3 regions of the Erwinia wuhanensis genome follow, and region 1 is predicted to be linked to each of the others. Evidence: predicted binding sites of a transcription regulator. Region 1 holds the regulator's gene; each other region holds the start of a gene.
What was found. The regulator PurR, encoded in region 1, represses purine synthesis genes. The targets are predictions, from matches to a motif close to CANGCAAACGTTTGCNTG.
Positions count from the first base shown of each region.

Region 2: the regulator PurR is predicted to act here: its motif matches at 1,725-1,742, upstream of purM (phosphoribosylformylglycinamidine cyclo-ligase).
Region 3: the regulator PurR is predicted to act here: its motif matches at 2,717-2,734, upstream of carA (glutamine-hydrolyzing carbamoyl-phosphate synthase small subunit).

Region 1 is NZ_JAUJUH010000001.1:769,297-779,668, reverse strand. It holds gene QZH36_RS03530 (MATE family efflux transporter) at 1-704, opposite strand, end outside; gene QZH36_RS03525 (riboflavin synthase subunit alpha) at 799-1,455, shown strand; gene cfa (cyclopropane fatty acyl phospholipid synthase) at 1,490-2,638, opposite strand; gene punC (purine nucleoside transporter PunC) at 2,937-4,124, opposite strand; gene punR (DNA-binding transcriptional activator PunR) at 4,239-5,147, shown strand; gene purR (HTH-type transcriptional repressor PurR) at 5,178-6,203, opposite strand; gene QZH36_RS03500 (C40 family peptidase) at 6,523-7,305, opposite strand; gene QZH36_RS03495 (Grx4 family monothiol glutaredoxin) at 7,666-8,004, shown strand; gene rnt (ribonuclease T) at 8,066-8,716, opposite strand; gene gloA (lactoylglutathione lyase) at 8,820-9,227, opposite strand; gene QZH36_RS03480 (alkene reductase) at 9,438-10,372, opposite strand, start outside.
Region 2 is NZ_JAUJUH010000008.1:94,175-104,546, reverse strand. It holds gene purN (phosphoribosylglycinamide formyltransferase) at 1-624, opposite strand, end outside; gene purM (phosphoribosylformylglycinamidine cyclo-ligase) at 621-1,661, opposite strand; gene upp (uracil phosphoribosyltransferase) at 1,903-2,529, shown strand; gene uraA (uracil permease) at 2,706-3,983, shown strand; gene hda (DnaA inactivator Hda) at 4,069-4,776, shown strand; gene arsC (arsenate reductase (glutaredoxin)) at 4,773-5,126, opposite strand; gene bepA (beta-barrel assembly-enhancing protease) at 5,134-6,588, opposite strand; gene QZH36_RS18005 (DsrE family protein) at 7,247-7,852, shown strand; gene QZH36_RS18000 (sensor domain-containing diguanylate cyclase) at 8,089-9,663, shown strand; gene QZH36_RS17995 (AI-2E family transporter) at 9,767-10,372, shown strand, end outside.
Region 3 is NZ_JAUJUH010000007.1:247,084-257,455, forward strand. It holds gene carB (carbamoyl-phosphate synthase large subunit) at 1-1,337, opposite strand, end outside; gene carA (glutamine-hydrolyzing carbamoyl-phosphate synthase small subunit) at 1,352-2,494, opposite strand; gene dapB (4-hydroxy-tetrahydrodipicolinate reductase) at 2,950-3,765, opposite strand; gene QZH36_RS17275 (hypothetical protein) at 3,999-4,223, opposite strand; gene QZH36_RS17280 (1,2-dihydroxy-3-keto-5-methylthiopentene dioxygenase) at 5,063-5,605, opposite strand; gene mtnC (acireductone synthase) at 5,602-6,288, opposite strand; gene QZH36_RS17290 (methylthioribulose 1-phosphate dehydratase) at 6,285-6,896, opposite strand; gene QZH36_RS17295 (pyridoxal phosphate-dependent aminotransferase) at 7,040-8,200, shown strand; gene QZH36_RS17300 (amidohydrolase) at 8,188-8,955, shown strand; gene QZH36_RS17305 (nucleobase:cation symporter-2 family protein) at 8,998-10,320, opposite strand.

The DNA of each region.
Region 1 (10,372 bases):
AGCGCCTTCGCATCGGGCGGACTGAACCGATCCGCCAGGCGGATATCGCGCATGGAAGAGGCACGCGAAACCCATATTTTCATCGCGATAAACATTACCCAGTACACGGACGCCGTCGCCACGCCGCAGCCGACGCCGCCAAGCGCGGGCATCCCGAAATGGCCGTAGATAAAAATATAGTTAACCGGAATATTCACCAGCAGCCCGAGAAAGCCCATCACCATGCCCGGCTTGGTTTTGGCGAGGCCTTCGCACTGGTTGCGCGCGGTCTGGAAAAACAGATAACCCGGCGCTCCCCACAGCAGCGCATGAAGATAGCCTACGGCTTTATCCGCCATCACGGGATCGATATTTTGCATAGAACGGATAACATAGCCGGCGTTATACAGCACAACCATAACCAGCAGGGAAGCGAAGGCGGCCAGCCAGTACCCCTGACGAACCTGGAAAGCGATACGATCGCGGCGGCCCGAGCCGTTGTACTGCGCCACAACCGGCGTGAGCGAAAGCAGCAAACCGTGGCCGAACAGAATGGCGGGCAGCCAGATAGATGTGCCGACCGCAACGGCAGCCATATCCGTTGCGCTGACGTCGCCGGCCATCACCGTATCCACAAAGCCCATAGCGGTTTGCGCAACCTGCGCAAAAATTACCGGAATTGCCAGCGCCAGCAATTGACGCGCCTCGGTCAGATACTTCTGCACATATACACCTGTTTTTTAACTGAAGGGAGAAAGACTATTTGGTATAGTTTTAAGATCAGACAAGAATAGCGAAAAATCCACCGAGGTCATAATTATGTTTACCGGTATTGTGCAGGGCACCGCAGAGGTGTTGGCAATTGAAGAGAAACCGAATTTTCGCACGCATATTGTCCGCCTGCCGGACGAGCTGCTGCCGGGACTGGAGCTGGGCGCTTCCGTATCTCACAATGGCTGTTGCCTGACGGTGACCGGGGTTGACGGCAACCGCGTCAGTTTTGACCTGGTAAAAGAGACGCTGCGTATTACCAACCTGGGGGATTTAAAGCCCGGTGATATTGTTAACGTAGAGCGCGCGGCGAAATTCAGCGATGAAATCGGCGGCCATTTAATGTCCGGTCATATTATGACTACCGCCGAAATCTGCAAAATCCTGACGTCTGAAAATAACCGCGAAATATGGTTTAAGCCGCAGGACAGCGAGCAGATGAAATATATTCTGCATAAAGGCTTTATTGGGATTGACGGCATCAGCCTGACGGTTGGCGAAGTCACCAAAAGCAAATTCTGCGTGCATCTGATCCCGGAAACGCTGGCAAGAACCACGCTGGGCGGCAAGCGGCTGGGCGACAGGGTGAATATTGAAATCGATCCGCACACCCAGGCGATTGTGGAAACCGTTGAGCGCGTGCTGGCGCAGCGTGAAGCAGCGCTGCTGGCGGCGGCCGCTGCGGAAATTCAGCCGGAAGAGTAATAAACAAGGTCGGCTTAGTGGCCGACCTTGTCCGCTAGTGCGGTACGCGCAATCCGCCCTCTTTACCGTGGGTAAAGACCACCTGCCAGAGCTGAATATCCCGCGCGCGGAAAGCGCCCGCACAGGCGTTAAGATAGTAGCTGAACATGCGCTTAAAGCGTTCGCCATATTTATCCGCCAGCTGCGGCCACGCCGCTAAAAAGCGCTGGTGCCAGGCCATCAGCGTCAGATCGTAATCCGCCCCAAAGTTGTGCCAGTCTTCCATCACAAAATGCGGTTCGTGCGCCTCGGCAATATGGCGTACGGAAGGCAGGCAGCCGTTAGGGAAAATATATTTATCGATCCACGGATCGACATTATCGTCCGTTTTGTTCGCACCAATGGTATGCAGCAAAAAGATGCCGTCCGGCTTCAGATTGCGATCGACCACGTTAAAATAAGTGGCGTAATTTTTTGGCCCGACGTGCTCAAACATACCAACGGAAACGATGCGGTCAAACTGCTGATCGAGGTCACGGTAATCCTGTAGCAGGATGGTGACGTCCAGCCCTTCACCACGTTGCTGCGCCAGCTTCTGCTGCTCGGCGGAGATCGTCACGCCTGTCACCTTGACGTTGTAATGCCGCGCCGCATAAGCCGCCAGCCCGCCCCAGCCGCAGCCGATATCAAGCAGCGACATCCCGGGTTCCAGCTGAAGTTTCTCGCAGATCATTTTTAATTTAGCCTGCTGCGCCTGCTCCAGCGTTTCCGCCTCTTTCCAGTAGCCGCAGGAGTATTGCATGTAGGGGTCAAGCATCAGCGTAAAAAGGTCATTACCAAGGTCATAATGCTCTTTGCCGACAATCCAGGCGCGCTTGCGGGATTGCAGATTAGTGAGGCGCGCGGCGGCGATGCGCAGCGTATCTTTAAAATGGCGAGGAAGCTGCTGATCCAGCTTAGCCAGCAGCACGCGGTGAAAAAACATATCCAGCTGCTCGCACTCCCACCAGCCGTCCATATAGCTTTCGCCCAGGCCCAGCGATCCTTCCTGCATCACGCGTTTAAAAAAATCGGGATGGGTCACCTGAATATCCCAGGGACGGGTGCCGTTAATTTCGATATCCGCGTTGCGTAACATTTCCTGGGCGATTCGATACCACTGATTTTCTTCCAGGCTCACTTCTTCTATACACGATGAACTCATAGCTTCTCCATCACCCTTCGTGATTGAAACCTGAGAAAAAGAATCATCAATTTCCACAGGGTTTGAGAAAACGCACGCTTAGCCGTGCGCCTGATATCCGGCGTTACAGAGGATTGAACTGAAACCTACAGAATGAGGGTGACGCCTGCCACAAAAGAGAACACCCGGACAACCCTGTCAGGAATCAAAAAAATGATACAAAGTTGTTATGAATTATTGCCTGAAATTGAGTATATGCTCACCTCAGGCAATATTCAACGCCTTATCGTTAGGACGCTAACTAAATAGATTCAGCCAGTTAACGACGGCTCTGAGCGTGGGTCAGGGGAGCGTTGGCTAACGTCGTCCTTTGTAAAATATAGCCAATAATTGTCAAAAACACAGTACTGAGCATGACCAGCGACGTGGTGGCGAGCGGGTTAGCAATAAAACCGGAAACAATCATGCTGGCGACGAAGCAGAGACCAAGCTGCAGCGTGTTTTGCAGCGCGGCTGCTTTACCGCTGGCCTGCGGAAAAGGCAGCAGCGCATTCGCCACCACAATCGGATAGATAGCGCCGTTGGCCAGCGCCATACCGCAAAACGGCAGCAGCAGCGCCCAGGTCGAAGGCGTTTCCACCTGTGCGGCGATGAAAAACGCGCCCACGCTGAGGGCATACAGCGTCAGCAGCCAGGGCAGCAGCGAAGCGCCTTCGGTCTGCTTCAGCAGTGCCCGACAGCCGTAGCCGCCGGCGAGAAAGGCCAGCGTCTGCGGCACGTAGCTAAGGCCGATATCGCCCGGCGACATGCCCAGTTCGGCCAGAATAAATGGCGAACCGGTCAGCCAGGCGAAAAAGCTGGCGGAGCAGGCGGCGTAAATCAGCACGTTGCCGCTCCAGATCGGCGACTTCAGCAGCGTGAAGAAACCCACTTTCGCCTCTTCCTTATGCTCTTTTGGAGCAGGCGTCGACAGAAAAAGCGTGGCGACCAGCAGGATCAGGGCCAGCAGCAGCAGCGCCAGGAAAATCGACCGCCAGGCAAAGTGGTTCAGCAGCCAGGCACCCAGCAGCGGGGCCAGCGCCGGCGACAGCGCCACCAGCGGCATAATAGTGGCAAACACGCGGTTGGCCTGCGCGCCGGAATAGCGATCGATCACCAGCGCCTGCCAGCTGACGGCGGCGGCGCAAATGCCTACCGCCTGTAAAAAGCGCAGCGTCAGCAGCATGGTGGTGGATTCCGCCCACCACATTGCGCCGCAGCTGACGGCAAACAGCCCCAGCCCCATCAACAGCACCGGCTTGCGGCCAATGCGGTCGGAAAGCGGCCCCCAGAACAGCTGCGCGCTGGCAAACCCGGCCAGGAACAGGCTGAGGCTGGCGCTGATGACGCCCGCTTCGGTTTGCAAATCCTGCTGCATCGCCGTAAAGGCGGGCAGATACATATCGGTGGCAAGAAAACCCGCAACGCTGAGCAGCGCGAGGTAAAGTAAAAATCCTTTCGACGGCATGAGATTTTGCTCTTTTTTATCAGGTGAATAGCGGACGGCAGTGTAAAAGAGTGCGATAGCGGTTGTGAAACGGTAATATTTGCGTCTTGCGTTCAAAAATTTTGCAGGAAGAATATGTGGTCAGAACACTCGCTTGAGGTGATTGATGCGGTCGCCCGAACCGGCAGCTTTACCGCCGCAGCGGCGGAGCTGCATCGCGTTCCGTCCGCCATCAGCTATACCGTGCGCCAGCTGGAAGAGTGGCTGGCGGTGCCGCTGTTCGAGCGGCGTCACCGGGACGTGGTCTTAACGGCGGCGGGCGAGGTCTTTATTCAGGAAGGGCGGAGTGTTATCAAAAAAATGCTTGCCACGCGACGCCAGTGTCAGCAGGTCGCCAACGGCTGGCGCGGCCAGCTGAATATTGCCGTCGATCGCATTGTTAAAACCGCGCGTACGCGCCAGCTGGTGGTGGATTTTTACCGACATTTTCCCGATATGGAACTGCATCTTTCACCGGAGGTATTCAACGGCGTATGGGATGCGCTGGCCGACGGCCGGGTTGACGTGGCGATAGGCGCGACGCAGGCCATTCCGGTCGGCGGACGCTTCGCCTTTCGCAATATGGGAATGCTCAACTGGCGCTGCGTGGTGAAGGCGGATCATCCGCTTGCGCAACACCGGGAGAAGGTTAGCGAGGAGGCGATCCGGGAGTGGCCTTCGCTGGTGCTGGAAGATACCTCGCGCGCGCTGCCGAAAAGAACCACCTGGACGCTGGATAATCAGCGACGGCTGGTCGCGCCGGACTGGGAGAGCGCGTTTGATTGCCTGCTGGCCGGGCTGTGTGTCGGCATGGTGCCGGGGCATCTTGCGCAACCGCTGCTGCAAAACGGCTCGCTGTGCGAACTGAGGCTGGATCCGCCTTTTCCGGATAGCCCCTGCTGCGTCAGCTGGTCGGAACAGCAGGCGTCGCCAGCGCTGCGCTGGCTGCTGGATTATTTAGGCGAAACGGAAACGCTGAACAGCGAATGGCTGCGGGAGGCGTAAAAGACGGGCGGCGGATGGCCGCCCGTGCGCTTAGCGACGGTAGTCGAGGAAAGGGCCGTCCGCTACGGAGCGACGTTCAATCAGCGTCGGATGCACTTCAATCGTCTGCGGCTCTTCGCGTTTGCTGGTAATACGATCGAGCAGCATATTGAAGGCCGTTGCGCCCAGACGCTCTTTCGGCTGGTGGACGGTGGTCAGCGCGGGGGTAAAGTAGCGCGAGTTGCGCACGTTATCATACCCGATCACCGAAATATCCTGCGGTACGCGCAGGCCCATCTCGTCTGCGGCGCAAATCGCGCCCATCGCCATCACGTCGCCGCCGCAGAATACCGCGGTAGGACGCTGTTTTTGCGCCAGCAGCTGCTGCATGGCGCGATAGCCCGATTCCGGCTCAAAATCGCCCTGAACCAGCCACTCTTCGCGCAGCGTAATCCCCGCTTCGTTCAGCGCCTTGAGGAAGCCGGCATGACGACCGCCGCCGGTATTGCGCTCCATATGGCCCGGGATCACGCCGATATCGCGGTGGCCGCGATCGATCAGATAGCGGCCTGCCAGATAACCGCCTTCAAAAGCGTTATCGAGAATAGTGTCGGTAAAATCGCCGCGCGACTCGCCCCAGTCCATGACGACCATCGGGATGTTGCGGTGATCTTCCAGCATCTTAATCAGCTCATCCGGGTACTCGGCGCACATGACCAGCAGGCCATCGACGCGTTTTTGCGCCATCATCGACAGATAGGCCTGCTGCTTTTCCAGTTCGTTATGCGCGTTGCCCAAAATCAGCGTATAGCCTTTGGCAAAACAGCTGTGTTCAACCGCCTCAATAATTTCGGCGAAATAGGGCGCCTCGCTGGAGGTCGCCAGCAGGCCAATGGTTTTGGTGTTATTGACCTTCAGGCTGCGGGCCACGGCGCTGGGCGAATAGTGCAGCGCTTTGATCGCTGCCCAGACGGCTTCCCGCGTGTCTTCAGCGACAAAGCGGGTTTTATTAATGACGTGGGACACCGTGGTGGTTGAGACACCGGCGCGTTTGGCCACATCTTTTATGGTTGCCATGGAAAAAGACTCCTGCGCTGTTCAGTAAGTCACTGAAAAGCGGTTTGTTAAACGATTGCCTGGAATGATGATAATCCTGATATAAGTTGCGCATAATTTGTTGCGGAATGGTTATAACAGGAGGGAGTTCAGGGTGGCGAAACAGACTTGAGCAGAACATCATGTCGGCTAAATGCCTGTTGCGCAACAAACCGTGGATTCTAACAAGAGCAGGCGCAGAACACGAGGGTTTTAGGGCAACAGGCGAAAATTTTGCGCAAATAAGAGTAAACCGGCCCGGATCGTTTGCGCGATCCGGGCCTCCAGCCTACTGAGTGGGCTAGCGGATAGTTTTCGGCGTCATGACGCGGCGAGCGCCGACGTAGTGCTGCTCCCAGTAATCTTCGCTGAGCATACTCACCTGGATATCCTTGCCGGTACGCGGCGACTGGATAAACTTGCCGTTGCCCAGGTAAACGCCAACGTGATCCGCCGAGGCGCGGCCGTTGATGCTGAAAAATACCAGATCGCCTTTTTCCAGCTCGTTGCGCTTGATCGAAGCCGCATCCCGCAGATGGTACATTTCGTTAGCGGTGCGAGGGATCTTAAACTTCACCAGATCTTTATAGGCATACCAGACCAGACCGCTACAGTCGAAACCGGTCTTGGGCGAGGTGCCGCCCCAGAGATAGGGCTTGCCCAGCTGGTTCATCAGCTTGCTCATCGCCGTTTCGCGGGCTTTCTGATAGCGGGCGCGATGCGCTTTGCTGAGCTTAAGCGGGGCCGAGGCCGAGCCGCTGGTTAAGGCTTCCGTCTCTTCGTTGCGCAAGCGATGACGACCATAGCGTTTCTTGGGCGGCAGCGCAGCGGCGACGGTCTGCGTTTTTTTGCGCAGCTTAAACTTTTTAGCAAGGGGCGAACGGCTTTTGGTTGGGCTGGCTTCTTTTACTTTACGTGTAGAGGTTTTCACCGGGCGGCGCTTGCGGCGATCGTCTTCACGAGCAGGCGTGGCGCTGTCTGCTTTGTGGTGGTCCGCTTTAACGGCAGCGTGTGGCGATGCGTGCGCCACAGACATAAACAGCTGGGCAAAGGCCAGCATCAGCAACGTGATGAGTAAACGCATCTTTACCATTAACAGTTTGTGCTCCCGCCAGTGGCAAGAGCATGGCTAAATAAGGAGATCTGCGCCTGGGCAGTCAGTCAGGACGATTCTAATCGAACTCTTTACTAAAAAGTAAGGCCTTTTTTGTTTCAATCGTCGCAAAGCGGTAAAAGCTGTAAAATTTAGCCTGTTCAAACATTTATCTGCGCAAATTTGCCGCTGATATTTACAGTTAACGCAGCGCCGCCGGACCGAAAATGGTATTTTAACATTTTGTTTTCCGACCGTAGCGTCAGTGGGCGACTGAAAATGACATTTTCATCACGCTCGCAGACTCGCTACACTATACAGACACGAAGTAGCCGATTGAGGAAGGCATTTATGAGCACCATTGAGAAGATTGAGCGCCAGATCGCAGAAAACCCGATTCTGCTGTATATGAAAGGTTCCCCAAAACTGCCAAGCTGCGGCTTTTCCGCGCAGGCCGTACAGGCGCTGTCCGCCTGCGGCGAGCGTTTCGCCTATGTCGATATCCTGCAGAATCCGGAAATTCGTGCTGAGCTGCCTAAATACGCCAACTGGCCGACTTTTCCACAGCTGTGGGTAGACGGCGAGCTGGTCGGCGGCTGCGACATCATTATTCAGATGTTTCAGGCGGGCGAACTGCAGCAGCTGATCAAAGAGACGGCGCAGAAATATCCTTCCGACGCGGCAGAATAAAACGTTGCGCTAAGCGAAGAGACTATCGGACAGGCCTGACAATGCGTCAGGCCTGTTTTTTTTAGTCGAGGTTCGCCGTTTCCGCCAGCGGCCAGCCGCCCAGACGTTTCCAGCGATTAACCAGCTCACAGAACAGATCGGCCGTCTGCACGGTATCATACAGCGCGGAATGCGCCTGCGAACTGTCGAAAGGCATTCCGGCGGCCGTACAGGCTTTCGCCAGCACCGTTTGCCCCAGCACCAGGCCGCTCAGCGCGGCGGTATCAAAGGTGACAAACGGGTGGAAAGGATTACGCTTCAGCCCGGCTCTTTCCGCCGCGGCATTCATAAAATTCAGATCGAAAGTGGCGTTATGAGCCACCATGACGGCACGATTGCAGCCCTGATCTTTGATACCTTTGCGCACGGCTTTAAAGATGGCGTGCAGCGCTTCGTACTCGCTGACCGCGCCGCGCAGCGGATTGGCAGGATCGATGCCGTTAAAGGCCAGCGCTTCGGGTTGCAGAACAGACCCTTCGAACGGCTCAACGTGAAAATGGAGCGTTTCGTCTTTCTCCAGCCAGCCATCGTCGTTCATTTTCAGCGTGACGGCGGCCACTTCCAGTAAGGCGTTGGTTTTGGCGTCGAAACCGGCGGTTTCAACATCGATCACTACCGGATAAAAACCGCGAAAACGGCTGCTGAGGGCGTTAAGTTCGTTCGATTCGGACATCAGGATCTCACAGGCGAAAATTGAGCGCGTATTATGGCAAATTTCGGCATGGGTTGCAGCAGGGGAAGGGGAAAGAAGGGTGCCGGGAAGGCACCCCGACGCGTTACGCGCCCAGGCCGTGGCCCGCGTGTTTGTTTTCGATCAGTTCGATTTTATAGCCGTCCGGATCTTCCACAAAGGCGATAATGGTGGTGCCGCCTTTAACCGGGCCGGCTTCACGAGTTACGTTGCCGCCTTCGTTGCGGATACGGTCGCAGGTAGCCGCCACGTCGTCCACGCCCAGCGCGATATGGCCGTAGGCATCGCCCAGGTCATATTTATCCACGCCCCAGTTATAGGTCAGCTCAATCACCGCGCCTTCGCTCTCTTCGGTATAGCCTACGAAAGCCAGCGTGTATTTATATTCGGTGTTTTCACTGGTGCGCAGCAGGCGCATGCCCAGAACTTTAGTATAGAAATCAACGGAGCGTTGCAGATCGCCAACGCGCAGCATGGTGTGAAGTAAGCGCATAACATCCTCTTTGAACAAACGTTATCATCCGATAACAAGCATAGCCTGAATTCCTGCCGTTACGGGAACCAGCAGGCATTCCCGGCGGTAAAACGTCCTTCAGGTCGTTTTACCCGCGTGAGAGAATAGCAGCTATAGCCTGGCGGAAACCAGGAAATGCGTGCTTTCTCGCGCCGTCAGACGTCGGACGGCGATAAAACCCGCAGGCGCTTACAGGAACGGATAGTCCGTGTAGCCTTCTGCGCCGCCGCCGTAAAAGAGTTCCGGGCGTTGCTCGTTCAGCGGCGCGTTCTGCCGCAGGCGCTCGACCAGATCCGGATTGGCTATGTAGTCGCGGCCAAAGGCTACGGCGTCGATCAGGCCTTGTTCAATCAGCGCTTCCGCTTTCTCAGCGCTGTAGCCGCCTGCGCCCACAATCACGCCGGGATAAGCGGCGCGGATCGCCTCGCGGAAGGCATCGCTGTAAGGCTTGCCGCCCGCCCAGTCCGGTTCTGAAATATGCAGATAGGCCAGATTGCGCTTCGCCAGCTCGCCGATGTAGTAAAGCGCGGCGGCTTCCTGATCTTCGCCGTTATCCAGACCGTTAAACGGCCCGAGCGGCGAAATACGAATGCCGATCCGGTCGGCGCGCCAGCCGTCAATGGCCGCATCCACCACTTCCAGCGCAAAGCGCGTGCGATTTTCCACGCTGCCGCCGTAGGCATCCGTGCGCTGGTTAGACGCGGGCGAAATAAACTGATGCATCAGGTAACCATGCGCGGAATGCAGCTCCACCAGGTCAAAATCCGCTTCGCGCGCGTTGATCGTGGCCTGACGGAAATCGTTGATCACGTCGTCGATCTCATCCAGACGCAGCTCGCGCGGCGTGGAGGTCGCTTCACGGATCGTCCGGCCCTGGTCATCGCGCAGAGAGGTGCGGGTTTCGGCATTAATGGCGGAAGCCGAAACGGGCGCTTTACCTTCCGGTTGCAGGCTGCTGTGGGAGATGCGTCCGGTATGCCAAAGCTGTACCGAACTGTGGCCGCCTTCCTGATGGATACCGGCATTAATCGCTTTCCACGCGGCGATCTGCTCGGCGGTATGCAGGCCTGGCGCGCCGGCGTAGCCTTTTGCCTGGAAGGAGATCTGCGTGGCTTCGGTGATGA
Region 2 (10,372 bases), on a different contig from region 1:
GCCTTCCGGCGGCAGTTGCTCGCCGTCCAGCCAGGCCGCGCCGTCCTGCATTTTCAGGCGGCCATCCGCAAACCAGCCGACCACCAGCGGATAAATAGCGTGCTCCTGATGCTGCACGCGCGCCGCGACCTCATCGATCGTATCTCCGGAAAAAACCGGTACTTTGGCCTGAAGGATCACCGGGCCACCGTCCAGCTCTTCGGTAACGAAATGCACCGAGGTGCCGTGCTCTTCGTCGCCGTTTTCAATCGCCTGGCGATGCGTGTGCAGGCCAGGATATTTCGGCAGCAGGGAAGGGTGGATATTCAGCATCCTGCCCGCGTAGCGCGCCACGAAATCCGCACTCAGAATACGCATATAGCCTGCCAGGATCACCAGGTCGGGCGCGTAGGCGTCAATTTCCAGCATCAGCTGGCGATCGAAGGCGTCGCGATCGGCAAACTGCGCGGCCGCCAGCGCATGAGCGGGCACGCCCGCCTCGCGCGCGCGCGTCAGGCCGTAAGCGTCGGCTTTGTTGCTGAACACGGCAGCAACGCTGCCGTGGATCCGTCCCTGCCGGCAGGCGTCCAGAATGGCCTGGAGATTGCTCCCCTGGCCGGAAACCAGCACGACGAGCCGCTTCATGCGTTAATCACCACGCGCTCTTCGGCACCGGAGGCTTTAATCACGCCAATCTTCCAGGCTTTTTCGCCGGCGGCGGTCATCAGCTCTACCGCTTTATCCGCTTCGCTGGCGTCCAGCGCAATCACCATGCCGACGCCGCAGTTAAAGGTGCGATACATTTCAAAGCGGCTGACGTTGCCCGCTTCCTGCATCCAGCCGAACACGGCAGGCCACTGCCAGCTTGACTCCGACAGCACCGCCTGGGTGTTGTCCGGCAGCACGCGCGGGATGTTTTCCCAGAAGCCGCCGCCGGTCAGGTGGGCGATAGCGTGGACGTCAACCTGCTCAATCAGGCTGAGAATATTTTTAACGTAAATGCGGGTTGGCTCCAGCAGATGATCCGCCAGCGGCTTGCCTTCAAGCAGGGTGGTTTCCGGGTCGGTATTGCTGAACGCCAGAATTTTGCGCACCAGCGAATAGCCGTTGGAGTGCGGGCCGCTTGAACCCAGCGCAATCAGCACGTCGCCGTCTTTGACTTTGCTGCCGTCGATAATTTCCGACTTTTCCACCACGCCAACGCAGAAGCCCGCCACGTCGTAATCTTCGCCGTGATACATGCCGGGCATTTCAGCCGTTTCGCCGCCGACCAGCGCGCAGCCGGACTGTAAGCAGCCTTCTGCAATACCGGTAATCACGCTGGCGGCCGTCTCCACATCCAGCTTACCGGTGGCGTAGTAATCAAGGAAGAACAGCGGCTCGGCGCCCTGGACCACCAAATCGTTCACGCACATCGCAACCAGGTCGATACCGATGGCATCGTGGCGCTTCAGGTCCATGGCCAGACGCAGCTTGGTGCCGACGCCGTCAGTGCCGGAAACCAGAACCGGTTCACGGTATTTTTGCGGCAGCGCACAAAGCGCACCGAAACCGCCCAGTCCGCCCATCACTTCCGGGCGACGAGTCTTTTTCACTACGCCTTTGATACGGTCGACTAAAGCATTGCCAGCATCGATATCTACACCGGCGTCTTTATAGCTGAGAGAGGTTTTGTCGGTCACTGCGAAATCCCCACGCGGTTTGCGGTTGGTGGTTGGTAATAAAGCGCGGCAATTCTAACAGCGCAGGCAAACGTTTGCGAGCCTCATCTTCGCCACCATTGCGCCGCGCTCACTTTGCGCTAATCCTTAAGGGGATGGCAGGGATCCGGCAGAAGTCGGATTAAGTAATAGGTACTGGCTGCTAAATGGCGCTATAATCTCGCGATTTTTTTTTGCAGCCATACACTCCGGGAGTAAAACAATGAAGATCGTGGAAGTCAAACACCCGCTGGTCAAACATAAACTGGGTCTGATGCGTGAACAGGACGTCAGCACCAAACGTTTTCGTGAACTCGCCTCGGAGGTGGGAAGTCTGCTGACTTATGAAGCCACATCGGATTTAGAAACGGAAAAGGTCACTATCGAAGGCTGGAACGGCCCGGTGGAAATCGACCAGATCAAAGGCAAAAAAATTACCGTTGTGCCTATCCTGCGTGCCGGCCTGGGCATGATGGAAGGCGTGCTGGAGCACGTGCCCAGCGCGCGCATCAGCGTCGTGGGCGTGTATCGCGACGAAGAGACGCTGGAGCCGGTGCCTTATTTTCAAAAGCTGGTTTCCAATATCGAAGAGCGCATGGCGCTGGTGGTTGACCCTATGCTGGCGACCGGCGGCTCGATGATCGCCACTATCGACCTGCTGAAGAAAGCGGGCTGCAGCAGTATTAAAGTGCTGGTGCTGGTTGCCGCGCCGGAAGGCATCGCGGCGCTGGAAAAAGCGCATCCGGACGTGGAGCTGTATACCGCCTCCGTCGATCAGGGACTGAACGAAAAAGGATATATCATTCCGGGCCTTGGCGACGCGGGCGACAAGATCTTCGGTACGAAATGATAAAGCCGCAGGCCTTTTATCCGCCCGTCCGGGGCCGGACAGCGTCCGGCATCGCCGCGCGTTGCCCAACGGCCGCGCCGGGCATCGGCCTGCAACCCGCGTTTTATCATGACTGCCAGCGATCAAGCCGACCAGAGAGTCGGTTTTTTATTGTGAAAAATAAGGGGTAACTCACCATGACGCGTCGCGCTATCGGCGTAAGCGAGCGGCCACCGCTGCTGCAAACCATCCCACTCAGCTTCCAGCATCTGTTCGCCATGTTTGGCGCGACGGTGCTGGTGCCTATCCTGTTTCATATCAATCCGGCCACCGTGCTGCTGTTTAACGGCATCGGCACGCTGCTGTACCTTTTTATCTGTAAAGGGAAAATCCCGGCCTATCTGGGCTCCAGCTTTGCCTTTATTTCGCCGGTGCTGCTGCTGCTGCCGCTGGGCTACGAGGTGGCGCTGGGCGGCTTTATCCTTTGCGGCGTGCTGTTCTGCCTGGTGGCGCTAATTGTAAAAAAAGCCGGAACGGGCTGGCTGGACGTGATGTTTCCACCGGCTGCGATGGGCGCTATCGTGGCGGTCATCGGGCTGGAGCTGGCCAGCGTGGCGGCGAATATGGCCGGTTTGCTGCCGGCTAACGGCGCGGCGGTCGACGGCAAAACCATTCTGATTTCCATGGTGACGCTGGCGGTGACCGTTTTCGGCTCGGTGCTGTTCCGCGGCTTTCTGGCGATTATCCCTATCCTGATCGGCGTGCTGGTCGGCTATGCGCTTTCCTGGTTTATGGGCATCGTAAACTGGTCATCGGTTGAAGCGGCACCGTGGTTTGCGCTGCCGACCTTCTACACGCCGCGCTTCGAGTGGGCGGCAATGCTGACCATTCTGCCTGCGGCGCTGGTGGTGATCGCCGAGCATGTCGGGCATCTGGTGGTTACGGCGAACATCGTTAAAAAAGACCTGCTGAAAGATCCCGGCCTGCATCGCTCGATGTTTGCCAACGGCGTCTCGACGATTTTTTCCGGCCTGTTCGGCTCTACGCCTAACACCACCTATGGCGAAAATATTGGCGTGATGGCAATTACCCGCGTTTACAGCACCTGGGTGATTGGCGGCGCGGCTATTCTTGCCATTCTGCTTTCCTGCGTTGGCAAGCTGGCCGCCGCGATCCAGGCGGTGCCGGTGCCGGTGATGGGCGGCGTGTCGCTGCTGCTGTACGGCGTGATTGGCGCTTCCGGTATCCGCGTGCTGATTGAATCCAAAGTGGATTACAACAAGGCGCAGAACCTGATCCTGACCTCGGTGATCCTGATCATCGGCGTCAGCGGCGCCACGGTGCATATTGGCGCGGCAGAGCTGAAAGGCATGGCGCTGGCGACTATCGTCGGCATCGGGCTGAGCCTGATCTTCCGGCTGATTACGCTGATCCGCCCGGAAGAGGTCATTCTGGATCCGCAGGATCGCGAGTAAAGATCTGACGGGCAGCGGCGCTGCCCGTTTCATAATCCTTAAAGAACTGTGATAAACTGCCGCCGGATTTCGACCCATTACTGAGGTGCTTCTGAACACTCCGGCACAGCTCTCACTGCCGCTCTATTTGCCCGATGATGAAACCTTCGCCAGCTTCTGGCCGGGGGATAACCCGTCGCTGATCGCCGCGCTGCAAGGGGCGTTACAGCAGGAGCACGGCAGCTATCTCTATTTCTGGTCGCGTGAAGGCGGCGGGCGCAGCCATCTGCTCCACGCGGCCTGTGCGGAACTCTCCGCGCGTGGCGAAGCCGTGGGCTACGTGCCGCTCGACAAGCGTACCTGGTTCGTGCCTGAAGTACTGGACGGTATGGAACAGCTGGCGCTGATCTGCATCGACAACATCGAGTGCATCGCCGGCGACGAACCCTGGGAAATGGCGATTTTCGATCTCTATAACCGTATTCTGGAAACGGGCCGCACCCGTCTGCTGATCACCGGCGATCGCCCGCCGCGCCAGCTGAACCTGAAGCTGCCCGATCTCGCTTCCCGTCTGGACTGGGGACAAATCTATCGTTTGCAGCCGCTGTCGGATGACGACAAGCTTCAGGCGCTCCAGCTGCGGGCGCGGCTGCGCGGTTTTGAACTGCCAGAAGATGTCGGCCGCTTTCTGCTAAAAAGGCTGGATCGGGAAATGCGCACGCTGTTTATGACGCTGGACAAGCTGGATCGCGCCTCGATCAGCGCCCAGCGCAAGCTGACCATTCCCTTCGTGAAAGAGGCGCTGGATCTTTAAAGGATAGCCAGCACCTGCTCCGGCGGCCTGCCCAGCCGCGCCTTGCCGTTAGCCACCACGATCGGGCGCTCAATCAGCTCCGGATAAGCGACCATTGCCGCCAGCAAATCCGCTTCGCTAAGCGTGGGATCGTCCAGGTTCAGCGCCTGATAGCGCGCCTCTTTGCTGCGCATCAGCTTGCGCGCAGAGCTGAAGCCCGCCTGAAGGAGCAGTCTTTCCAGCGTGGCGACAGTCGGCGGATTTTTCAGATAGAGCACGACTTCCGGTTCAATCCCTTTACTTTGCAACAGCGCCAGCGTTTCGCGGCTTTTGGAGCAGCGTGGGTTATGGTAAATCTCAACGTTCGACATCATTCGCTTACCTTTTCTGATACTGACGGAAACGCTGCTGTAAATAGCGCAGCTGATCGATACGGGCATCGTAGCGGGCCTGCTTGAGGCTGCCCAGCGGCACGGCGGCGCTGGCGTCGCTCAGGCTGCGGATCGCTTGATCCAGCTGGCCGTTCAGCGCCAGGCTTTCCGCCCGCGCCGCCTCTTCTTCATCCGTCAGCCCCTGAGCGGACGACGCCTGCGCCAGCAGATCCCAGCCGTTGGGATCGTCTTTATGCGTCCAGGTATAGCGATAAAGGATTTTGCTGGCGCTGGCGGGCTGCTTCGCCTCGACGTAAGCGTTAGCCAGGTTGAGCTGTACCACCGGGCTGGATGCTTTGGCTTTTTCCAGCAGGGCGATAGCGCGCTGCGGCTGCTTCAGGCCGATATCAATATCGGTCATCAGATCCAGATACCAGACGTTATTCGGCTGAGCGGCCAGCAGCGGCGCGATAATGCGTCGGGCGTTGTCATAGCTTTTCGCCTGCAGGAACTGAACGGCCTTGCCGTACTGCGCGGCGGTCTGCTCGCGCGTGTTGCCTTTACTCAATGTTTCCAGCAGATCGTCACCAAGCTGGTTTTTTCCCGTCGCGTACATGCCCAGCACGCGCACTTTCGCCATATAGAAATCCTGTGACGACTGCACCACGACGGGCTTCATCTGGTTGGCGCGGTTGCGGGCATCGGCCAGGCGGCTGTCGGGCAGGGGATGGGTCAGCAAAATTTCCGGCGGCTTAGAGGCGAAGCGGGACTGGTCGGACAGCTTTTGCAGAAAGTTGGGCATCGCCTGGGGATCGAACCCCGCGCGCTGCAAGACCTGAATGCCGATACGGTCAGCCTCCTGCTCGTTCTGCTGGGTAAAGCTGATCACGCCCTGCTGCGCGCCCGCCAGCGTGCCGCTTAACGCCGCCATCCCGGCCTGCGGGTTTGCCATCGCCAGCAGAATGGAGCCAAGCGCGCCCACCCAGGTCAGCGGCGCGTTACGCTGCTGCTCTTCCATCGCGCGCGCCAGGTGACGCTGGGTAACGTGAGAAATTTCGTGTGCCAGCACCGAGGCCAGCTGGCTTTCGTTTTCGGTATAGCGGAACAGGGCGGAATGCAGCACCACGTTGCCGCCGAAAAAGGCAAAGGCGTTCAGCTCGTCATTGCTGACCAGGAAAAAGTGGAACGGCGTCTTGACCGACCAGGCGTGCGCCACCAGCCGCTGGCCCAGCTGGTTGATATAGTCATTGAGCAGGGGATCGTTGATCAGCGGCGCGCTGGCCCGCAGCTGGCGAACATAGAAATCCCCCATCGCCAGTTCCTGATTAACGGAAAGCGTATTGCCTGCGGTGGTGCCGATATCCGGCAAAGTATCGCTGATGTCGGCCCTGGCAGGCTGCGCGGCTATCGTGGGCAGCAGGATCAGCGACGCCAGCGCGCACCTTTTCAGTCGGTTAATCATGCAAAATCCTATTCTGATAACGTCCTCAATTGCCCGGCAGAAGGATTAACGGTTCTGCAGGACGGCGCTCTTCAGCGGCTATCTTAACCAGAGGTGATAAGGAAGGAAACGCCGCTAAGCATGAATAAATACCGGGCCGGACGAGCATACCTTAAACTCAGCGAAAAAAACTGAACGTAGGCCCTGCTGGCACACAGGGGCAGGAAAGCGGATTATTAAGTAAATTCAGGTAAATTTATTCAGTAAAATTGAATATGGCACGAAAATTGTTTAGGTTTACTCCTAAAAATGGCTGTAAACCGATCCTTCTCGCCGTCTCTTGCACAGGCCTTCCTTGCGTTTATCTTTATAATCCCGCTCCAGGCTTTATCAGAATTTTTTGCTTAGCCAAAGAACCATGGCTGACTCAGCAGGAATAATAAAAAGCGTTGAGGAGGAAATGCTTTTATACGCTGGCACTTTTTTCTGATTAAAAATATATCTCGCTTTTAAATAAAACAGATAAATAAAACCGACGAGCAGTGCCGCACTTATAAAAGCAGAGTAGCGCTTATTTACAGCAAGAAATAATTTACTCAATCTTTGCGTCAGATTTACACGATAACTTCACTTCCCTCTGTTCCGTTTCCGATTCGTTACGCTTTCTGGAGAGCATACTATGCGTCCTGTTGTGTCTTACGTTTTAATCGCTGCCGTGGCCGGTTTTATTGGCGCCAGCTTCTCTTCCGCCCCGGCTATTGCAGAGAAAATCAGCCAGCACTTCGGCGTTCAGGATAACGATCCTGACGGCTTCTGGAGCACGCCGGCTATCGATGGCTACGGCAAAATTCATTATGAGGCGGATGCGGCTTATAAGCCGGCCGTGGGCGACAGCAATAAAGTCGTGTTCCAGATAACCAAAGCGGAAAATGGCCCTAAAGTCCCTAACCTTGGCCTGGAGCGCGTTGCCCGCGTGGTGAATTTATATATTGCTTCCGGGGTGCCGCAGGAGCAGCTTAAATTTGTGGTCTCGGTGACCGGCGACGGTACGCCAGCAATGTTAAATAACGCGGAATATAAAAAAGTCTTCGGCGTGGATAACCCTAATCTGAAGCTGATTAGCGAACTGCGCGCTAAAGGCGTGGACGTCTCCGTCTGCGATCAGTCAGTGGCTTTCCATCACTTTAAGCATGAGTGGATTGATACCTCCGTTACCCATGCACTTTCCAGCCCGACCACGGTCGCCACGCTGGAAAACCAGGGTTACGCTTTCCTCGCTATGTAGCCATCTTTGTCCCGCCCGTTATCGGTGCGGGACGCTACCCCCGCTGTCGCCTGAATTCGCCTTCTTATCAGTTACCTCTGCCCATCTGCAAAAAATTGAGTTAAAATCTCTAAGATTATTCCTAATGCTGACGATACTCCTTGTATGACTCCATGCTTCACCAGGGCATGACGCGTTACCAAACCAAATTAAAAAAAAGAAGCGACATCTATGAAATGTTTCCTCGGGGCTAATCTATGAGGCTTCCTCGTCTGAAGCTGGATTTGCGCACGCTGATTATGCTGCTGGCCTTCGCCAGCATTGCCATCACGTTGGCCAACTCTTTGTACGCCACCCGGCAAGTGCAGCGGGAAGTGCTGATCGAAAATACGCTGGAATCCAACCGGGTTTATGCGACCAAGCTCGCCTCTACCACGGAAATGTTTTTTCAGCTGGCGGAGTCGCAGCTGGCTTTCAGTGCCAAAACGCTGGGACAGGGCGGCAATGATGACGCGCTGATGCAGCGTGAAGTCATGCGCCTGCGCGAGCAGACCAACAGTTTTAACTCGGCGGTGATTGTCGATGCCAACGGCTGGGTAAAAGCCATTTCTCCCGACTCGCTGATGCTCAAAGGCGTGCATCTGACCACGCCGGTTACCCGACAGGCGCTGAAAGAGCGTAAACCGCTGGTCAGCCAGCCTTCGCTGTCGGTCGCCAATAATTTAATGGTGTTCGTCTCCTATCCTATCTGGTCGCCCAACGGCGTCTATCTGGGTTTTGTTGGCGGCACCATCTACCTGAAGAAAAAGAGTATTCTCAACGAGCTACTGGGCGAGCAGTTCTACCGTGACGGCTCTTCTCTTTACGTGGTCGACAGCGGCAACCGCGTGCTGTGTCACCAAAACGGCACGTTAATCGGGCAGAAAATCGCGCCGCTGATTAGCGACGAGATGAAACAGGATAACGGCTCTCAGCAGGTGTCGAAGCAAAACGGCGAGCCGATGCTGGCGGGCTACGCAATGGTTGCCACGCCCGGCTGGATGATTGTGGCGATGAAGCCGACGCCCACCACGCTGACGCCGCTTACCAGCATGATGCTGCAGGTGGTGCAGCGCGCCGTTCCGCTGGCGCTGTTGACGCTGGCGTTAGCCTGGCTGTTTGCCTGGCTGATCGCGCGGCCGCTGGGGCAGCTGGCGGACAACGCCAGCCAGATGGATGCGCCCGGCGCGTCTACGGAGATTGGCGCCATCCGCTCCTGGTATTACGAAGCGGCGCAGATCAAGCGGGCAATGCTCACCGGCCTCGGCCTGCTGCAGGATAAAATTGGTCGCCTGAAGTTTGAGGTGCAGACCGATCCTATGACCTCCTTGCTGAACCGTCGCGGCCTGCACGCCGTGCTGGAGTATTTTTACGCCACGCGCCAGCCTTTTGCCGTGCTGGCGCTGGATATCGATCACTTTAAACGCGTCAACGACGGCTGGGGCCACGACGTGGGCGACAGCGTGATTAAAAGCGTGGCGCAGGAGCTGAGCAAAAGCTCGCGCCAGACCGATGTGGTATGCCGCAACGGCGGCGAAGAGTTTTTGATGATCCTGCCGGGCGCGGACCGGGAAATGGCGGCGGTAATTGCCGAGCGCGTGCGTAAAAAAATTGAACAGCTGGCGCTGGCCCCGGTGGGATGCGTGACGCTGTCGATTGGCGTAGCGCTGTGGAACGCGGACGAGATGCCGCTGGAGCAGGTATTTAAACAGGCGGACGACGCCCTCTACAGCGCCAAACATGCCGGACGCAACCGCGTGGTGGTGAGCGGGCAATGGCAGGAAACGGCGTAGGAGATTTACCGTCAGTATGGCTGAGGCCGGCGCTGGAAGCCGCGCGGCCAGCCATTTTTTCAGGTAGACTCTGCGGCTTCCTTCAGTAAGCCAGGACTTTTCCATGCTGGATCTTCTACTACAGTGGTATCGCCGGCGCTTTAGCGATCCCCAGGCTATCGCGCTGCTGGCGATACTGCTTGCCGCTTTCGGCATCCTTTTCTTCTTTAACGGCCTGCTGGCGCCGCTGCTGGTGGCGCTGGTTGTTGCTTATCTGCTGGAGTGGCCGACGGTACGTCTGGAACGGCTTGGCTGCTCGCGCGCCTGGGCCACTACTATCGTATTGATTTTCTTCGCCACTATTGTGCTGGTGCTGATCCTGGTCGTGGCGCCCGTCGCCTGGCAACAGGGCATCAATTTAGCGCACGAGCTGCCTACGATGCTAACCAGCCTGTATCACTTTGCCACGCGTCTGCCGGAGCGTTTCCCGGCGCTGATAGATGTCGGGCTGGTCGATATCGTGGTGGAAAACCTGCGCGCCAGGCTGAGCGGTATCGGCGATCAGCTGCTGCGCTATTCTCTGGCTTCGCTGGTGGGCCTGATGACGCTGGCGATTTACCTGGTGCTGGTGCCTCTGATGGTGTTCTTCCTGCTTAAGGATAAAGAGCAGATGCTGGCGGCGATCGGCCGCATTTTACCGCGTAATCGCGGCCTGGCCGGACAGGTCTGG
Region 3 (10,372 bases), on a different contig from region 1:
CCCGCGCGGAACGCATCGGCCACATACCAGATACGGTCACAGCCGGCATCTTTCAGCTCGCGGCGAATGGTGGTCAGCGCTTCCGCATCGTTCAGGTCAACTTTCGGGTCGAAACCGTGCGCGCCTACTTCCAGGCCGCGCAGTGCTTTCTGCATTGATTCCTGCAAGGTGCGGCCAATCGCCATCACTTCGCCCACGGACTTCATCTGCGTGGTCAGACGATCGTTGGTGCCCGCAAACTTTTCAAAGTTGAAGCGAGGGATTTTGGTGACGACATAGTCGATGGAAGGCTCAAACGAGGCCGGCGTGCGGCCGCCGGTGATATCGTTCATCAGCTCGTCCAGCGTATAGCCGACGGCCAGCTTGGCGGCGATTTTCGCAATCGGGAAGCCGGTCGCTTTGGAAGCCAGCGCCGAAGAGCGGGAAACGCGCGGGTTCATTTCGATAATGATCAGACGACCGTTTTCCGGGTTCACCGAGAACTGCACGTTGGAGCCGCCGGTTTCCACGCCGATTTCACGCAGTACCGCCATCGAGGCGTTACGCATGATCTGGTACTCTTTGTCGGTCAGCGTCTGCGCAGGCGCTACGGTGATGGAGTCGCCGGTATGGATGCCCATCGCGTCAAAGTTTTCAATGGAGCAGACAATGATGCAGTTGTCGTTTTTGTCACGCACCACTTCCATTTCATACTCTTTCCAGCCGATCAGCGATTCATCAATCAGCAGCTCGTTGGTTGGCGACAGATCCAGGCCGCGCTCGCAAATCTCTTCAAATTCTTCGCGGTTGTAAGCGATACCGCCGCCGCTGCCGCCCATAGTAAAGGAGGGACGGATAATGCATGGGAAGCCAACATCTTCAGCAACTTTCAGCGCTTCTTCCATATTATGGGCGATACCGGAACGTGCGGTTTCAAGGCCGATTTTCTTCATCGCCTTATCGAAACGCTGGCGGTCTTCCGCTTTATCAATTGCATCCGCCGTCGCGCCAATCATGGTGACGTTGAACTCTTCCAGCACGCCCTGACGCTCCAGCTCCAGCGCGCAGTTCAGCGCGGTCTGGCCGCCCATGGTCGGCAGCACGGCATCCGGACGCTCTTTCTCAATAATTTTGCGCACCACTTCCCAGTGAATCGGTTCGATGTAGGTGGCATCGGCCATTTCCGGGTCGGTCATGATGGTCGCCGGGTTGGAGTTCACCAGGATAACGCGGTAGCCCTCTTCGCGCAGCGCTTTACAGGCCTGCGCGCCAGAGTAGTCAAATTCACAGGCCTGGCCGATAACGATCGGACCCGCGCCCAGGATCAGGATACTTTTTATGTCGGTACGTTTTGGCATGCTTTCGCTCCTGATTATTTATTTGAACGGTAGGCTTCGATCAGTTCGATAAAGTGATCGAACAGCGGTGCGGCGTCGTGTGGGCCAGGGCTGGCTTCGGGATGGCCCTGGAAACTGAACGCCGGCTTATCCGTGCGGTGAATGCCCTGCACCGTGTGGTCAAACAGCGAGGTATGGGTAATACGCAGGTTCGCTGGCAGGTTGTTGTTGTCTACGGCAAAACCGTGGTTTTGCGCGGTGATCATCACGGTATTGTTGTCGTGATCTTTCACCGGATGGTTGCCGCCGTGGTGGCCCAGCTTCATCTTCACCGTTTTCACATCGCTGGCCAGCGCCAGCAGCTGATGGCCCAGGCAGATGCCGAATACCGGGATCTCCGTTTCCAGGAAAGTCTTAATCGCGGCGATAGCGTAGTCGCAGGGTTCCGGATCGCCAGGGCCGTTAGAGAGGAAGATCCCGTCCGGGTTCATCTTCATTACCTCTTCCGCAGGCGTTTGCGCCGGGACAACCGTCAGGCGACAGCCGCGATCCACCAGCATCCGCAGGATATTTCGCTTCACGCCGTAATCGTAGGCCACCACGTGGAAAGGCAGCTCCTCTTCTTTCTTCGGTGCAGGCAGGCCATCCAGCGTCCAGCTGCCCTGTAGCCACTTGTAGGTTTCTTGCGTAGTGACTTCCTTCGCCAGATCCATGCCCTTCAGGCCTGGAAAAGCTTTTGCTTTTTGCAGCGCCAGCTCGGCATCCGGCGCGTCGCCTGCGATGATGCAGCCGTTCTGCGCGCCTTTTTCACGCAGCAGACGGGTCAGCTTACGCGTGTCGATATCGGCAATGGCGACAATATTCAGACGCTTCAGGTAAGCGGAAAGCCCCTCTTCATTACGGAAGTTGCTGGCGATCAACGGCAGGTCGCGGATAACCAGGCCTTCAGCATGAACCTGGGCGGATTCTTCATCGGCGATATTGGTGCCGACATTGCCGATATGAGGATAAGTGAGAGTAACAATCTGGCGGGAATAGGAAGGATCAGTGAGGATTTCTTGATAACCGGTCATTGAAGTGTTGAAAACAACTTCACCCACTGCCGTTCCTGTTGCCCCGATGGCCCGACCGTGGAATTGGGTTCCGTCTTCCAGAACCAATAGCGCTGACTTAATCAAAACATCCTCCAGAGAATAAACAGTCACATTATTTGCATATTAATTCAGGATACACCTTTAAATCAATGCAAAACCTGCCTGCCTGCTCGATTTTTGGCAAATTGCGCGCATTCTAATGATCGCCCCGGCTGATGTCTACCCTGAAGCGGAGTTTTTCATTGTTTTTTGTGCCACTGGCGTAAAAAGATGATGATAGCCACCAAAAACAGCAACTATCGTGGTGATAAAAACGGTTGCCTGACGAAATGAATGGGAAAAATCCAGATAGCCCGAAAAATAGTGGACCAAATGGTCAAAATTAACAAATCAACCCTGTAAAAATGCAGAAAAACACCTAAAAACAACTTTTTGTTAAAAATACCATCTAAATATTATTTATATGCACAAATAAAAAAAGGGCAGCAAAACTACCCAATTAAAACAGCAACTTAAAAAAATATCCAGACTCGTACTTATCAATTATTATCAATATTAAGCACATTCCTCATATCAAAAAGACCTTCTTTACTCGCAAAAACCCAGGATGCAGCACGAACAGCGCCTTTTGCAAAGGTCATACGACTTGAAGCCTTGTGCGTTATCTCTATACGCTCGCCAATATCCGCAAACATCGCGGTATGCTCGCCGACGATATCGCCTGCCCGCACGGTAGCAAAACCAATGGTTTGTGGCTTACGTTCGCCGGTGTGCCCTTCCCGACTATAGACCCCATGCTCTTTAAGATCCCAGTCCATGGCGTCCGCTATCGCTTCGCCCATCGCCAGCGCGGTGCCGGAAGGCGCATCAACCTTATGGCGATGGTGCGCTTCGATAATTTCGATGTCCGCATAATCGCCCATCACCTGCGCGGCCTGCTCCAGCAGCTTCAGCACCAGATTGACGCCCACGCTGAAGTTGGCGGCAAAAACGATGGCTATCTCTTGCGCAGCCGCGCCGATCGCCGCCTTACCGGCCTCGTCAAAGCCGGTGGTGCCGATGACCATCGCTTTTTTGTGCTGACGACAAAACGCCAGATATTCCAGCGTGCCTTCGGGACGGGTAAAGTCGATCAGGACATCAAACTCATCGGCAACCAGCCGATCGCTGACCTTCACGCCCAGCGTACCGGTTCCGGCCAGCTCGCCCGCGTCAATGCCGACCAAAGAAGAGCCGTTACGCACCAGCGCGGCCCCCACGCAAACGCCTTCCGCTTCGTGAGCGGCCTGAATTAACTGACGCCCCATGCGTCCCGCTGCGCCAACAATAGCCAGACGGACCTGTGCCTCATTCATAATGTTTCCCTTAAGTCTGTGCATACAAAACGAAGACAGGTTAACGACACCTTAAGCGCCGCGCCACTAAAAAACACAGGACAGCGCGCGTCTGGCAAAGCTTTCAGGCGGACGGAGAACCGGAAGTGCCGTGTAACAAACTGACGGAAGGCAAACTGGCCCGGACGCCGCGTTATAGCAGCGCCCGCAGGTTAAAATGACGGCATCATTTTATGGGACATGAAAGATCGTGACTACAGGGGGGGTTCTGGTGCTATTGTTGGTGCTGGTGTTGTTGGTGCTGGTGTTGGTGGTGTTGGTGCCCCTGAACACAGATAGTTCATCAATACCAGCCCGCCCAGCAAAAAGAAACCTACTTTGAACAGGTTGGCGGTTAACGCCAGGTTGGCCTGACTGAGATCGCATAAAAAGCTTCCGCCGCTGACGCGGGTGGCTTCTGTTCGGGTTATTTCTCTCATTTTAATTTCCTTTTAAAATTGAGCGGTGCCACACAGAAATAGCAGCGTGAGGCACGACTTATCACCTGAAAATAGTATATCCCCTTCTGACAGAGCAAAATCATACTACGTCTGATAAAACATTCCCGTCAAAATAAATATGCACCCTGCAGTAAAAAAAATAAAAAAAAGGCAAGATTCATTAATAATCAGAAAATAACCAATCAAAAGAGGCTTAAACATGGTAATTTCACGTCACTACATGAAAAATCGAGAAAGGAAGTGTTTAAAGCGCCCCATCAGAACGAATACAACTTTCAGCCCCGCTTAACTGCAAACCCTGACTGCAAACCCTGACTGCAAACCCTGACTGCAAACCCTGACCGCAAACCCTGACCGCAAACCCTGACCGCAAACCCTGACCGCAAACCCTGACCGCAAACCCTGACCGCAAACCCTGACCGCAAACCCTGACCGCAAACCCTGACTGCAAACCCTGACATTAAGCATTAAATTTTAAATATTAAAGATCAATATTTTAAGATGAAAACCAAAAATCTTTATTATCGCTTTATCTACCAGACTTCCCCGGCCATTAATTAGCATTATAATATTTCAGTTATATATTTAAATATTTAAAAGACCTTCCAAAACCACTGCATTAATTATTTCCAGCAGAAGCACATAAGAAACGAAAAGAACTACTTTTAAAGCACCATTGAAAACAGGTGGCCCAGTTGCTAATGAGTAACTGTCTTATTTTATTGGCGCTCCGGTTACCTGATTGAGATAAACCCGGGCGGCCAGTCTGTCCGCCCGTTTTGTAAAACGGCCATTTTCATCATGGCTCAGAGATTTGCTTACGGCAGTCGCGGATAGGCATCAGCAATCCTGTCGCCGGTAAAATTCGCAATCCAGCCTTCCTGATTGTCGAAAATACGGATAGCGGTAAAGTGCGGTGACGATCCCATATCAAACCAGTGCGGCGTTCCCGCAGGCACGGAGATCAGATCGTTCTTTTCACACAGGATTTGATAAATATGCCCGTCCAGATGCAGGCAGAACAGCCCCGCCCCCTCCACGAAGAACCGCACTTCGTCCTCGCCATGCGTATGTTCGGAAAGAAACTTTTCCCGCAGCGTCTCTTTCTGCGGATTGTCCGCGCGCATACTGATTACGTCCCAGCTCTGGTAGCCTTTTTCCGCGACCAGCCGATCGATAGCGTGCTGATAAGCGTTTATAACCGTTTCCGGCTGCGGATCCACGCCTAAATCGCGATCCGCCTGCCAGCGCTCAAAACGCACGTTTTTGCCACTCAGTTTCTGACGGATCGCTTCTTCATCGGTACTTTGCCAGATCGGCGTTTTCGCTTCGCTGTCGGTAAAAATGGTCAGTGCGCTCATACAAACGACTCCAGAGTAAGGTGATCGAACCGGTTGACCTGAGGATGACGGCTGACGTCATCCGCTTCATCGCGAATTAGCTGCACGGTATGCCAGCCCGCTTCCCGGGCGGCGTCCAGCTCCTGACGAATATCGGATAAAAACAGCAGCTCGCCCGGTGCCAGCCCGATATCTGCGGCAATATTGCGGTAAGAGTCCGTTTCGCGCTTGGCCCCGACGTGCGTATCGAAATAGCCGCTGAACAACGAGGTAATATCACCCTCGTCGCTGTAGCCAAATAACAATTTCTGCGCAGCTACCGAGCCGGATGAATAAACATACAGCCCAATGCCAGCCTGGTGCCAGGCTTTCAGCGCGGGCAGCACGTCCGGATAGAGATGGCCGGTAAAGCTGCCGTTAAGATAGCCGTCGCGCCAGATCATGCCCTGTAACGCTTTCAGCGCGGTGGATTTGCGGTCTTCATCCATAAAACCGAACAGCACGGTGATTAAATCCTCTACCGTGGCCTGCGGCTGCGCGATTTCATCACGCAGATCGCTCAGCGCCTGCGCCACCTCTTCCCGGTGCTGAAAAGCGGCAATAAAGGCCGCCAGATTTTCGCGCGCATACGGGAAAAGCACGTTGTGTACGAAGCGAATATCGCTGGTGGTGCCTTCAATATCGGTGACAATAGCGCGGATCATTGGGCCTCCAGAAGCCGACGTTGTAATTCACACTGGAAAAGGAACTCCAGCCCTTCAAGATGGCGACGCGCTTCGTTCACGTCTCTGCCCCAGCAGGTCAGGCCGTGGCCGCGCAGCAGGAAACCGTAGCGCAGCGGATGGCCTTCCGCGTACTGCTCAATACGTTTCGCCAGCGCCTCAATATCCTGATCGTTATCGAACAGCGCAATAGCCACCTCTTCCAGATGCGAGCTTTGTCCGGCCAGCGTTTTCTGCATTTCATAGCCTTGCAATACTAATGCGGCGCGTTTCTCAACTCTTGAGAGTACGGTCGCGTTCACCGTATGAACGTGCAGTACGGCACCCGCTTCGGGAAACAGACGATAGATTAGCGTATGCAGGCCCGTTTCTGCGGAAGGCCTGCGGCCGGAAGGCGCATGGTTAGTGGCGATGGCGACCTGAATAAAGTCCTCGCGGGTTAGCGAACCTTTGTCTTTGCCGGATTCGCTCAGCAGGCAAAACTCGCTGTCCTGCCGCACCGACATATTGCCGCCGGTGGCGGGCGCCCAGCCTTTGGCACCGATCCAGTGGCAGGCCGCCACCAGCCGATCTAATTGCGATGTTGTCATAACCTTCCTTTTCAACCGCTAAGCACGGCATATTCTTATCGTTTAGACGTCTAAGCGTCTTGATTGCCAAATATTAGCACTGACGTTATAGTGGCAGCAACGGGCTAAAACATATCCATAGCGTTCCGCAAGGGTGACTAATCATGAGCCAGACGCCGATTAAGCCTGAGAGCAAACTCCCCGCTCTGGGCACCACTATTTTTTCGCAAATGAGCGCGCTGGCGCAGCAGCATAACGCCATTAATCTTTCTCAGGGCTTCCCGGATTTCGACGGCCCGGACTATCTGAAAGCGCGCCTGGCGCATCACGTCAGCGCTGGCGCCAACCAGTATGCGCCGATGACCGGCGTGCAGCCGCTGCGGCAGGCGATTGCGGCTAAAACGGCGGAGCTTTACGGGCATAAACCCGACGTCGACAGCGAAATCACGGTGACGGCAGGCGCGACCGAAGCGCTGTATGCCGCCATTACCGCGCTGGTGCGGCCGGGCGATGAGGTGATCTGTTTCGATCCCAGCTACGACAGCTATGCGCCAGCGGTGACGCTGGCTGGCGGCGTGATGAAGCGCATCGCTTTGCAGCCGCCGGCTTTTCGCGTCGACTGGCAGGAATTTACCGCGCTGCTGTCGCCTCGTACCCGTCTGGTTATCCTCAATACGCCACACAATCCTTCCGCTACCGTCTGGCAAAAAAGCGATTTTGCCTCGCTGTGGCAGGCGGTGAAAGCACAGGAAATCTATGTGCTGAGCGACGAGGTTTACGAGCATATCTGCTTTGCCAAAGAGGGCCACGCCAGCGTGCTCGCCCATCCGCAGCTGCGTGAGCGCGCTATTGCCGTTTCCTCGTTTGGCAAAACCTTTCATATGACCGGCTGGAAGGTCGGTTACTGCGTGGCGCCGCCAGCCTTAACGGCGGAAGTGCGCAAGGTGCATCAGTATCTGACCTTTGCCGTCAACACCCCCGCACAGCTGGCATTGGCCGATATGCTGAACGCCGAACCAGAGCACTACCGCGAGCTGCCGGCGTTTTATCGTGCCCGCCGTGACCGTTTTGTACAGGCGCTGGCGAAAAGTCGCCTGAAAATCCTGCCGTGTGAAGGCACCTACTTTCTGCTGGCCGACTACAGCGCCGTTTCCGATTTGGATGACGTCGCCTTTTGCCAGTGGCTGACCAAAGAAGCGGGCGTGGCGGCGATCCCGCTGTCGGTTTTCTGCGCCGGGCCTTTCCCTCATAAACTCATCCGTCTGTGCTTTGCCAAACAGGAAGCCACGCTGGATGCGGCAGCGGAGCGGCTATGTCAGCTTTAAACCTGAGCGTGCTACAGCAGCCGCTGGTCTGGATGGACGGCGAGGCCAACATGCGTTTCTTTGACGCGCTGTTAGCCGGATTAACGGGCCGCGATCTGATTGTGCTGCCGGAAATGTTTACCACCGGCTTTGCGATGGAGGCGGCGAAAAGCTCGCTGCCGGAAGCGCGCGTGGTGAGCTGGCTACAGGAGAAAGCCCGCGCGGCTGATGCCATGATCGGCGGCAGCGTCGCCGTTCAGACGCCCGCGGGCGCGGTCAATCGCTTCCTGCTGGCGGAGCCGGACGGCACGGTACATCGCTATGACAAGCGTCATCTGTTCCGCATGGCTGGCGAGCACCAGCATTATCTGGCGGGCGAAAAGCGGGAAATCATAGCGTTTCGCGGCTGGCGCATTCTGCCGCAGATTTGCTATGACCTGCGCTTTCCGGTGTTTTCCCGCAGCCGCAACGATTACGATCTGGCGCTGTATGTCGCCAACTGGCCGGCAGCGCGTGCGGCGCACTGGCAGGCATTGCTGCTGGCGCGGGCGATTGAAAATCAGGCTTACGTAGCCGGTTGCAATCGCACCGGCCATGATGCCAACGGCCATAGCTACAGCGGCGACAGCCGGATTATCAGCCCGCAGGGCGAAATACTGGCGGCTGGCGAACCGCATCAGCCAGCGGTACTGAGCGCCGAGCTGTCGCTGGATTCGCTGCGTGAATACCGGGAGCGTTTTCCGGCCTGGCGCGATGCGGACGAGTTTAGTTTATAAGCCGTTGCTGCCCGGCATCGCATAGCCTGCTGGCTGAATGCTTCAGCCCGATCGGCTTTCCTGCACGCTTACCGTTCCTTTAACGCTGTTAAACATAATATTCAGCAGCACGGCTACAACACAGGCGGCGCTGATGCCGGAATGGAAAATCGTTCTGACCCAGTCAGGGAAGCGGTCGTAAAAGGTCGGCATCACGATGGGGATCATGCCAAACGCAATGGCCGTCGCCACCACCACCAGGTTCATATTCTCTTTGTAATCGACCTTTGCCAGCGTGCGGATACCGGATGCCGCGACGGTGCCGAACAATACCACGCCCGCGCCGCCCAGCACCGGAGCGGGAACGGCCGCGACTATCCGGCCCAGCACGGGCAGACAGCCAAGCAGCACCAGGATCGCGCCGCCCGCCGCCACTACATAGCGGCTTTTGATGCCGGTAATAGCGACCAGACCAATGTTCTGGGCGAAGGCGCTCTGCGGAAAGGAGTTAAACAGCGGCGCGAGCGCGCTGGTCAGCATATCGGCCCGCAGCCCGCTGGCGATGCGTTTACCGTCAACCTCCGTACCGACAATGTCGCCGATAGCGATCAGCCCGGCAGTGGTTTCGGTAAGCAGCACCAGCACGATCAGCGTCATCGACAGGATGGCCGCCACGTCGAAAACCGGCAGTCCAAAGCTGAGGATGCCGGGCAGCGCCACCACGTCGCCATGCAGCACGCCCGAAAACTGCGTTTTACCGCCTGCCACAGCAAACAGCGTGCCCAACACCATAGCCGCCAGCACGGCCAGCCTTTTTATCGCGGCGTTGCCTACGCGATGAAACAGCAGCACCATCCCCAGCGTCAGCGCGGCCAGCCCGATATTGCCCGGCGAGCCCCATTCCGGCGCATGTGGATTGCCGCCCATCGCCCAGCGGGCGGCGACCGGCATCAGCGACAGGCCGATCACCGTAATCACGGTGCCGGTCACCACCGGAGGAAAAAAGCGGATGATATGGGCAAACAAAGGAGCAATAAGCAGACCAATCAGCGAAGAGGCGATCACCGCGCCGAACACCACCGGCAAGCCGCCGCCGCTGGTCACTAACGTCACCATGGTCGCCACGCCCGCGAAAGAGACGCCCTGCACCAGCGGCAGACGTGAGCCGAAACCGGGCACGCCCAGCGCCTGGAGCAGCGTGGCGCAGCCGCTGACAAACAGCGCCGCCGTCACCAGCATCCCCAGTTCGGCGGCGTGCAGCCCGGCGGCCGAGCCGATAATCAACGGCGGCGCGATAATGCCGCCGTACATCGTCAAGACATGCTGCAATCCCCAGGCAAAAGATTTGCCTGCCGGGTAACGCGTATCTTCTGGCCTGGCGCTCATGTTTACCCCTCACTGCTGCACTCGCCGCAAAGGCGGTGCTGGTTATTAATCT